Regions from separate parts of the Clostridium nitrophenolicum genome, predicted to be linked through region 1. Evidence: riboswitches for the same ligand, from Rfam matches in the RefSeq annotation. Region 1 holds a riboswitch; the other holds the start of a gene.
The links. Region 1 has a riboswitch for S-adenosylmethionine ahead of ACZ5N4_RS02865 (MetQ/NlpA family ABC transporter substrate-binding protein). Riboswitches for the same ligand answer to the same signal wherever they lie in the genome.
Positions count from the first base shown of each region.

Region 2: another riboswitch for S-adenosylmethionine. It lies ahead of metF (methylenetetrahydrofolate reductase [NAD(P)H]); the one in region 1 lies ahead of ACZ5N4_RS02865 (MetQ/NlpA family ABC transporter substrate-binding protein).

Region 1 is NZ_AP042469.1:633,175-638,504, forward strand. Features, by position in the region: gene ACZ5N4_RS02860 (D-alanine--D-alanine ligase) at 84-986, shown strand; SAM riboswitch class I at 1,129-1,236, shown strand; gene ACZ5N4_RS02865 (MetQ/NlpA family ABC transporter substrate-binding protein) at 1,583-2,395, shown strand; gene pdxR (MocR-like pyridoxine biosynthesis transcription factor PdxR) at 2,466-3,905, shown strand; gene ACZ5N4_RS02875 (YbaK/EbsC family protein) at 3,951-4,421, shown strand; gene ACZ5N4_RS02880 (RrF2 family transcriptional regulator) at 4,682-5,116, shown strand.
Region 2 is NZ_AP042469.1:359,428-364,757, forward strand. Features, by position in the region: gene metX (homoserine O-acetyltransferase MetX) at 1-478, opposite strand, end outside; gene ACZ5N4_RS01655 (O-acetylhomoserine aminocarboxypropyltransferase/cysteine synthase family protein) at 622-1,899, opposite strand; SAM riboswitch class I at 2,072-2,178, opposite strand; SAM riboswitch class I at 2,542-2,654, shown strand; gene metF (methylenetetrahydrofolate reductase [NAD(P)H]) at 2,841-3,713, shown strand; gene ACZ5N4_RS01665 (homocysteine S-methyltransferase family protein) at 3,745-5,330, shown strand, end outside.

The sequences.
Region 1 (5,330 bases):
ATAATGAGTGGTACTTTCATTATTTCCTTAAATGTATAGAATAGAATTAAGAAGAGTAAAAATAATTGATGGAGGAATAAAAAATGAAGATAGGAGTTATTATGGGAGGCATATCTTCCGAGAGAGAAGTGTCTTTAAATTCAGGAAGGGAAATAGTGAACTATTTTGATAAGAATAAATATGAGGTTGTTCCTATTGTTATAGATAAAAAAGATGACATAATAGATAAAGCTAAAGATATAGACGTTGCATTTATTGCGCTTCATGGTAAGTTTGGAGAAGATGGTATAATTCAAGCTGTACTCGAAACAATGGATGTTCCATACACAGGTTGTGGACCTTTGACCAGCGGTGTATGTATGAATAAGGATATAACTAAAAAGGTATTAAGATCAACAGGAATTAACACTGCAGATTGGCTATGCGTTAGAAGCGTAGAAGAAATAGACTATGATTATATAGACAAAATGGGATATCCTGTGTTTGTTAAACCAAACAGTGGTGGTTCTAGCGTAGCTACAAACTTAATTAAGAAAAAAGAAGATGTAGAAAACGCAGTAAGACTAGCGTTAGACTATGATAACGAAGTTATGATAGAAAAGTATATAAAAGGTGATGAAATAACTTGCTGTATACTAGATGGAAAAATGATGCCTATAATTGCTATAAAGCCAAAGGCAGAATTCTTTGATTACACAGCAAAATATGCTGATGGTGGCTCAGATGAAATTATAGTTCAGTTTGAAGAAGGTCTTCAAAAGAAAATAGAGGAGATGGCATTAGATTGCTGGAAGGTTTTAAAGTGCAATGTATATGTAAGAGTTGATATGATAATAAAAGATGGAGTACCTTATATACTTGAACTTAATACGCTTCCAGGAATGACTAAAAATAGTCTTTTTCCTAAGAGTGCTAAGGCTGTAAACATGTCATTTACTGAATTATTAGATCAAATAACAGAAATTTCATTAAAAGAAGTAAGGTAATTAAAACTTAATCTAAGTAGATAGTAATGATTACAAGATCAAAGACTCTCCTCAGAATATGAGGAGATTTTTTTATGAAAAAGTGTTGACATGCAGCTTTTAGATTATTATAATGTAAATTAATAAATTGAATAACAATTCTTACTTATCAAGAGAGGCGGAGGGACTGGCCCTATGAAGCCCGGCAACCAGTATTATTTTATATAATACATTGGTGCCAATTCCAGCAGCGAAGGCTGAGAGATGAGGATAACGATGAGTTTCAAGCTCGAGGTTTTCCTCGGGCTTTTAATTTTGCAATTCATAAGAATATGGCCGGCCGAAAAAATATTTATATTCTTATAATTGCTAGTAAGTCCATCTTAGCCGTTAAAAATAGCTGTTTCTGCCTTTGAAGGTAGAGATTTTGCAAAACCATATAAACAGGATTCTTGGATTCAGGTGGAGTTTTAAACTCCATCTGAAGCTTAGAAGCCGTTATCCAGGGTCGTAGCGCCACTTATCCCCAACTTTAAGAAGTTGGGATGTTAGTGGCGATAGACATCGGATAAACTAAAATTTGATTTATTAAGACTAAAATACTAGGAGGTAATTTAATTATGAAAAAGATTATATCAATTGTTATATCATTAATTTTTGTTTTTGCATTAGTAGGATGTGGAGAGAAAAAAGAGGAATCATCTAATAAGGATACTAAAAAAGTGATAAAAATAGGTGCAACGCCTGTACCACATAAAGAGATACTTGAACAAGTAAAACCAATACTTCAAAAAGAAGGCTACGATCTTCAAATCGTTGAGTTTACTGATTATGTAACACCAAATACAGCTTTAAATGATGGAGAACTTGATGCAAACTTCTTTCAGCATATACCTTATTTAACTAAGTTTAATGAAGAAAAACATACTGAATTAGACTATACAGTTAAAGTTCATATAGAGCCAATGGGAGTATATTCAAAGAAGGCTAAAAAGTTAGAAGAGCTTAAAGATGGTGCTGAAATAGCTATACCAAATGATCCAACTAATGGAGCAAGAGCATTAAAAGTACTACAAAGTGCTGGACTTATAAAGTTAAAGGATGGAGAGCTAATATCTAAATTAGATATAACTGAAAACAAAAAGAATATTAAAATTAAAGAACTTGATGCACCACAACTTCCAAGAGTTTTAGATGATGTAGATGCTGCAGTTATCAATACGAACTATGCAATTCAAGCAAACCTAAATCCTACTAAAGATGCTATTGCAATAGAATCAAAAGATTCACCATATGCTAATGTAATTGCAGTTAGAAAGAAAGATAAAGACAAACCATACATTCAAGCTTTATCTAAAGCATTAAATTCACCAGAAGTTAAAAAGTATATAGAAGATAAATACAAAGGAAGTATAATACCAGCATTTTAACATAGGTTTTTAGCTAGAAATCTTTATTTATCACCTCATTTATGTGAAAATATAATTGAGGTGAAAATTTATGTTTATTGATATAAAATTAGATAAAAACACACCTGTGTATATACAGCTAAAAGACCATATAAGTGAGTTGATACTTAGAGGAATGTTAAGAAGTGGAGAGAAACTTCCATCAACTAGGGAATTAGCTTCAATTCTAAATGTCAGCAGAAATACTGTGATTAATGCTTATGAGTTTCTCCAAGAGGAAGGTTTTATATATATGGAAAAAGGAAAGGGAGCTTTTGTATCAGATGTAAAAGTGAACTTTCAGGAAAAATGGACCGTAGATTGGAGTAGTCATATAAATAGCTATGCAAAAGCTTCAGAAGAACTGGATATAATAAAACATGAAACAAAGTGGAAAAAAGGTATGATATCCTTTAAAAGTATAGCCCCTGATGAAAGTCTTTTTGATGTGGAGGAGTTCAAAAAATCCTTCCTAAATAGAATTTCAATAGAAGGGGAGAAGATATTAAATTATGGCTATGCTCAGGGATATAAGCCTTTAATCGAATACTTATTTAAATATATGAGTAATAAAGGTGCAAATATCGAAGGTAAAGATATACTTATTACAAATGGTTTTACTGAGGGTTTCAATTTAATATTATCCAGTCTAACTGAAAAAGGAGATAAAATATTATGTGAAAATCCTACTCATAATACTGCTATAAAAATTATGAAACTTCATGGTTTAGAAGTCATAGGGGTAGACATGGAAGATGATGGTGTCAGTATAGATAAATTAAAAGAAAAGCTTTCAAAAAACAAAATTAAATTATCTTATTTTATACCATCATATCATAATCCTACCGGTGTAGTAATGTCAGTAGAAAAAAGAGTTGAGGTATATAAGGCTCTAAAAGTCCATAATGTACCTATAATTGAGGATGGATTTAATGAAGAACTTAGATATTCAGGAGCACATGTTTCACCTATTGCATCATTAAGTGGTGAGGGAAATAGTGTAATATATATAGGAAGCTTTTCAAAAATACTTTTTCCAGGAATAAGAGTGGGATGGATTCTAGCTGATAAGAAGCTTATAGACTACTTAGAAAGCGTAAAAAGAAGCAGGAATATTCACACGTCCTCACTAGATCAGGCTATCTTTTATGATTATCTTAGTGGAGGAAACTTTGAAAAGTATATTAAAAAAGCTAGAAAAGTTTATAAAGAGAAATATGAGTTTGCAGTAGAATGTGCTAAAAAATATATTCCATTTAATAAGCTTTTTGGAGAAGGTGGTCTTCATATTTTCATAGAATTGAATGATATTAAATCTAGAGAAGTTCTAGAGAAATGCTATGAGAATGGAATTATTTTTACACCAGGGGATATCTTTTATACAGATAATAGAGGATACAATACTCTAAGATTAGGGTTTTCAAGAGTAAGTAAAGAAGACATAGAGAAAGGCTTTAAAATAATTGGTGAAGTTATCAAAAATAAGATTTAATAAAATTACAATGGGGCTTTGAAACATAAAAAGGAGGCTATTAAAGTGAGTGTAGAAAATGTAAGAAATTTTTTTAAGGAAAGAAATCTGGAAGACCCAGTCTTTGAATTAGAGGACAGTGGAGCTACAGTGGAGCTGGCCGCGCAAGTTATAGGAGTAGAAGCTAAACTTATTGCTAAGACGCTGGCATTCAAATTAAAGGAGAAGGATATATTAGTTGTAACTCGTGGTGACGCTAGAATAGACAATAAAAAATTTAGGAGTTTTTTTAAAACAAAAGCTAAGATGCTTGATTTCAATGAAGTGGAAGAGATAACTGGCCATCCAGTAGGTGGAGTATGTCCATTTGGTTTAAAAAATCCTTTAGAAGTTTATGTAGATGTATCCATAAAAGATTTTGATTTTGTATATCCAGCTGCTGGTTCACGAACAACTGCATTGAAAATATCTCCAGAAAATATTCGAAGATTTACTAATGCTGAATGGGTGGACTTATGTCAAGGAGAATTGGTTTAATACATAAGAAACAGGGCAAAACTATGTAAACTAACTTCTATTTCTACATCGAGATAGAAGTTAGTTGTTTTTTATTAGCGGTCTTTAGTTTTATAAAGCAATTAGTGTAAAAGTGTACTTTTATTTTATTTCTAGAGTATTTTAAAATACGTTTTGTTGATATAAAATTAAAAAATTGATTTTTGAATCTTCTATTTATATAATAATATTGGTATGTGATAATGCTATTTAAAATATAGAATAGTAAGAAAGGTGATTACGTGAAAATTTCAACAAAAGGTAGATATGGGTTAAAGGCACTTATTGATATTGCTATGTATTCTAATTCTGAAGTAGTTACATTAAAGAGTATTTCGGAAAGGCAAAATATTTCAGAAGGATATTTAGAACAAATTTTTTCAACACTAAGAAAAAGTGGTTTAGTTATAGGAAGAAAAGGGGCTCAAGGGGGCTATACTCTATCAAAGTCTACCAATACAATAACTATTGGGGAAATATTAAGAACTCTAGAAGGAGATCTAGATTTAGTAGATGTTAGTAATACAAATGCTGCGGATGATTTAGAAAGATGCATAAATGAAAACTTATGGAATGTAATAAATAAAAATATTAATGATTATTTTGATAATATTACATTAGAGAATTTAGTTAACAAATATAAAAATGAAGTAAATAATTTTATGTACTTTATTTAAATAAACAATAGTTTATAAGAACTCATTTTTATAATGTTCAACAAATACAACCTTTTTGTCAGTTATAGTAGTGATAAAAGAGGTTTTTCAATTTTTTACTTATATATTAAAAGAAAATATGAATTTTTGCTGCTAAAGGCCATTTTTCTTAATTTAAGAAAATGGCCTTTTTTATTTAGTATATTTATTTAAAAAATCCTTAAAATAAATATAC
Region 2 (5,330 bases), 270 kb from region 1:
ACTGCATGCCGCCCAATGAACCACCGACTACCGCTAGGATATGGTCAATGTTCAAATAATCAAAGAGTTTTCTTTGAGCATTAACTATATCTTTAACTGTAATTATGGGAAAATCTATACCATAAGGTTCATTAGTTTCCGGATTTATGGATGAAGGACCGGTGGAACCACTGCATCCGCCAAGGACATTCGAACATATTATAAAATACTTATTAGTATCAAATATTTTACCAGGTCCAACAAAATCCTCCCACCAACCAGCATTGCCGAATTCATCATGACTGGCTACATGAGAATCTCCAGTTAAAGCATGAGTTATAAGTATACAGTTATTCTTATCTCTATTTAATTTACCATAAGTTTCAAAGCATATAGTTATAGGACCAAAGGTTTTTCCACTTTCAAGAAGGAAACTTTGGTCTTGGCTGAAAGTTAAATATTCCTTAAAACCATCTTTCTTATAAGTAAACTCACTCAAGGTACATACCTCCAATTAAAAATCTTTAAGAGGACAATTGACAGAGGACAGAGGACAGTGATGGTAGGTTTTCTTCCTTCACTGTCAATTGTCAATTGTCCTCTGTCAATTGATAAAAATTTTGTGTCACAAAATTTTTATATTTAAATTTGATTTAGTGCATTTTCAAGATCAGCAATTAAATCATCTGCATCTTCAATACCTATGGAAATTCTTATAAGCTCAGGCTTAACTCCTGCTTGTAGCAACTGCTCTTCATCAAGCTGAGAGTGAGTTGTAGAAGCAGGATGAATTATTAGTGATTTAGCATCTCCAACATTAGCTAGGTGTGAGAATATTTCTACTAGGCTTATTACTTTTTTGCCTGCCTCAGCTCCACCTTTTACTCCAAAGGTGAATATAGAACCAGGTCCCTTTGGAAGATATTTTTTAGCTAGATCATAATATTTATTTCCTTCTAATCCAGGATAGTTTACCCATTCTACCTTAGGGTGATTGCTTAAAAATTCTGCGACCTTTTTAGCGTTATCTACGTGTCTTTGAACTCTTAAGGATAAAGTTTCAAGTCCAAGCGTTAATAAGAATGAGTTAAATGGAGAGATAGCTGCCCCTAAGTCTCTTAAAAGAGCTGTTCTAACCTTTAGGATATATGCTAGGTTTCCAAAGGTTTCTACATATTTAAGTCCGTGATAGCTTTCATCTGGTTCTATAAGACCAGGGAATTTTCCGTTATCCCAATTGAATTTTCCTGAATCAACAACTACACCACCTATTGATGTACCATGACCACCAATAAATTTAGTAGCGGAGTGTACAACAATATCAGCACCAAATTCAATTGGCTTTAAAAGATATGGTGATGCAAAGGTATTATCAACAATTAGAGGGATACCATTCTTATGAGCAATATCAGCAACAGCTTCAATGTCAATTATGTTGATTCCTGGGTTGCCTATACTTTCTATATAAACGGCTTTTGTTTTTTCATTTATAGCTTTTTCAAGCTCATCTAGGTTGTCTGGATCTACAAGATTAACCTTAATTCCAAAATTCTTAAAGGTATGAACGAATAGGGAATAAGTACCACCATAAAGAGTTGCAGCAGCAACTATTTCGTCTCCTGAACCAGCGATGTTTAATATTGAATAAGTGATTGCTGCCATTCCTGAAGCAGTAGCTACAGCTCCAACACCGCCTTCGAGTAAGGCAACTCTTTGCTCAAAAACGTCATTTGTTGGATTACCTAAACGTGTATATATATTTCCAAATTTTTTTAAATCAAATAAGTCTGCAGCATCTTGTGCATCGTCGAAAACATAAGAAGTTGTTTGATATATTGGTAATGCTCTTGATTTGGTAGCACTATCTACCTGTTGTCCTCCATGTATTTGAAGAGTGTCAAAGGATAATTTCTTTGTCATTGTTAATTCCTCCTAAAAAATAATTTGTTTTTAAATTAATTTTGGACGGAACTTCTATATTAAAGTTTTGTAATTTATAAAGGGATGAAGCTAGATTTAGCTTAATTGTAAATTTAAAATAAAAAAATCTTCTCGCAGATGAGACTGCAAGAAGATACACTTTCTCCCCAGCTCCTCATCTCTCAGGTATTTAACCTGCTGGAATTAGCACCGTTGAATAATAAATATTCAGGTTGCCGGGCGTCATAGGGCCAGTCCCTCAGCCTCTCTTGATAAGAAGTTCCGTATTCGATTGATGAAATCATAACAGGAATTACTATACTTTGTCAATACAATTTTTGAAAATAATTGAAATGAAAAATTTCAAAACTTGCATCAAGCCTTGATTTAATTGGAAATTTCATACTAAAAAATTATTTAATTAATTAAATAATTATGCATATGCTATTTTGTGAATTAAATAATTTAGTGAAAAATCACAAAACTTCAATTAGCATTTTATTAAAAATACGTAGCTTATTAAGAACAACTAATGCCTTGGTTAGTACTTATTTAATGATTTAAAATAAGTCGTAGAAAAAATATATTGACAACCAAACTAATAAGTATTATTATTAGCGTTAAATGGAATTAAATAAAAAGTTCTTATCAAGAGCGGTGGAGGGACTGGCCCTATGAAGCCCGACAACCGGCATTAATTTTGAATGTATCGGTGTCAATTCCTGCAGAATATTTTTTATTCTGATAGATAAGAAAATAGCTTGGAAGTCTCCAAAAAGATATTTAAGGCTACTTTTCTTATGGGAAAGTAGCCTTTTTATTATAAGCAGGCATCCAAAATCTATGATTTTGAGATGATCGCTTACTAAGTGAGTACTCATTCGACGAAAGGAGAAGGAGTTTCATTTTATTTAATCGTTAAAAGTAAAGGAGAATTGTATATGTTTATTAAAGATATATTTTTAAATAAAAGATTGACTATTTCTTTTGAGCTATTTCCACCTAAGGATGATAAAAATTTTGAAGGTATTAATAGCACTATTGAAGAATTAAAAAAGTTAAACCCTGATTTTATTAGTGTAACCTATGGTGCAGGAGGAAGCAGCAGAAGTAGAACAATCGAACTTGCTTCAATTATAAAAAATAAATACGACATAGAAACTATAGCACACCTTACATGTATAACTTCCTCTAGAGAAGAGATTAATAGTATTTTAGATGATTTAAAATTAAATAATATTAGTAATGTGCTTGCTTTAAGAGGAGATATTCCTAAGGATTTTAAAATTAAAGAAAGTTTTAAGTATGCGAAGGATTTAATTTATGAGATAGCACAAAGAAAAGATTTTAGCATATCTGCAGCAGCTTATCCAGAGGGACATGTGGAATGTGCTGATATAGGAAAAAATATAGAGTATCTTAAAGAAAAAGTAGAAAAAGGCGCAGATTTTTTAATTACTCAGCTTTTCTTTGATAATGATAACTTTTATAATTTTAGAGAAGAGTTGTATAAAAATAATATAAATGTTCCAATTGTTACAGGCATTATACCTGTATTAGATAAAAAACAAATAGAACGTATAGCAACCCTATCTGGTGCAGTTATTCCACAAAAAATTAAAAGAATCATGGATAAATATGAGCATAGCCCTGAGGCACTAAAAGAGGCGGGAATAGCATATACTTCCGAACAAATTGTTGATTTAATAAGTAATGATGTTCAAGGGATACATTTATATACTATGAATAAACATAATGCTGTAAAAGAAATTATGGAAAATATACAGGAACTTCGTAAGATAGTTAATTCCTAATATAAACAAAGTAAAAAGGGAGAGGTTTTTTATGACATTTAAAACTTTATTAAGAGATAGATTTAATAATAAATTTGTATTTTTCGATGGAGCTATGGGAACTATGCTTCAGAAAGAGGGACTTAAGGTTGGGGAGCTGCCAGAGACTCTTAATATAACAAATCCGGAAATAATAAAGAAAGTACACAAGCAGTATATTAATGCAGGTTCAGATATAGTTATTACAAACACTTTTGGAGCAAATGAATTAAAGTACAGTTCCTATGAATACTCTATTGAACAGGTAATTACTGCAGGAGTGAATATTGCAAGAGAAGCAGCTGGTGACAAATTAGTAGCGCTGGATATAGGTCCAACTGGATTAATTATGGAACCAACAGGTACTCTAAGCTTTGGAACAGCTTATGAGTTGTTTAAAAAACAAGTGATAATTGGAGAAAAAGCAGGTGCGGACTTAATTCTAATAGAAACTATGTCTGATTTGTATGAAGTTAAGGCTGCTGTACTTGCGGTAAAAGAGAATAGTTCACTTCCTGTATTTTGTACAATGACTTTTCAACAGGATGGTAGAACGTTAATGGGCACAGATCCAAAGACTATGGTATTTGTACTAGAGGGGTTAGGAGTTGATGCACTCGGAGTAAACTGTTCTTTGGGGCCTAAAGAACTTATGCCTATTATAGATGAAATTCTACTATATGCATCTATTCCTGTAATGGTTCAACCTAACGCTGGCCTTCCAAGATATGATGGAGAAAAAACTGTTTATGATATAGAACCTAATGAATTTGCTAAATATATAAGAATTATGGCACAGAAGGGTGTGCAAATTTTTGGTGGATGCTGCGGCACAAATCCTGAGTTTATAAAGGAATCCTTAAAGGCTGTAGAAGGACTACTACCTTTAGAAAGGGAGCCTAAGAACTTTACGGCAATTTGTTCTGGTACTGAAACTATAATCTTAGATGGCAAGATAAACCTTGTTGGTGAAAGAATAAATCCTACAGGGAAAAAACGTTACAAACAAGAACTTAAAGAAGAAGGCGTTAGCTATATACAGGCCGAGGCTGTAAAACAGAAAGAAGAAGGAGCAGCTATTATAGGCTTAAATGTAGGTTTGCCAGAAATTGATGAAAGAAAAATGATGATTAAAGCGGTGAAAGCTATTCAAAAGGTAGTGCAGCTCCCTATTGACATTGACAGTCCAAATCCAGAAGTATTAGAGGCAGGTGCTAGAGTTTATAATGGTAGACCAATTATAAACTCTGTAAATGGAAAAGAAGAGATTATGAAAAAGGTATTTCCTATAGTTAAAAAATATGGTGGATGCGTTATAGCTCTTACTATAGATGAAAATGGTATTCCAGATACCGCTGAAGGAAGATTAGAAATAGCAGAAAAAATAGTTAATGAAGCTAGAAATTATGGAATAGATAAGAAAGACATAATTATCGACTGCCTTGCGCTAACTGTTTCAGCGCAGCAGAAAGAAGTTTTAGAAACTGTAAAAGCCATAAAGTTGGTTAAAGAAAAGCTTGGAGTTAAAACTGTCCTTGGAGTAAGCAATATATCCTATGGCATGCCAAGAAGAGATCTATTAAATAGAACATTTCTCGC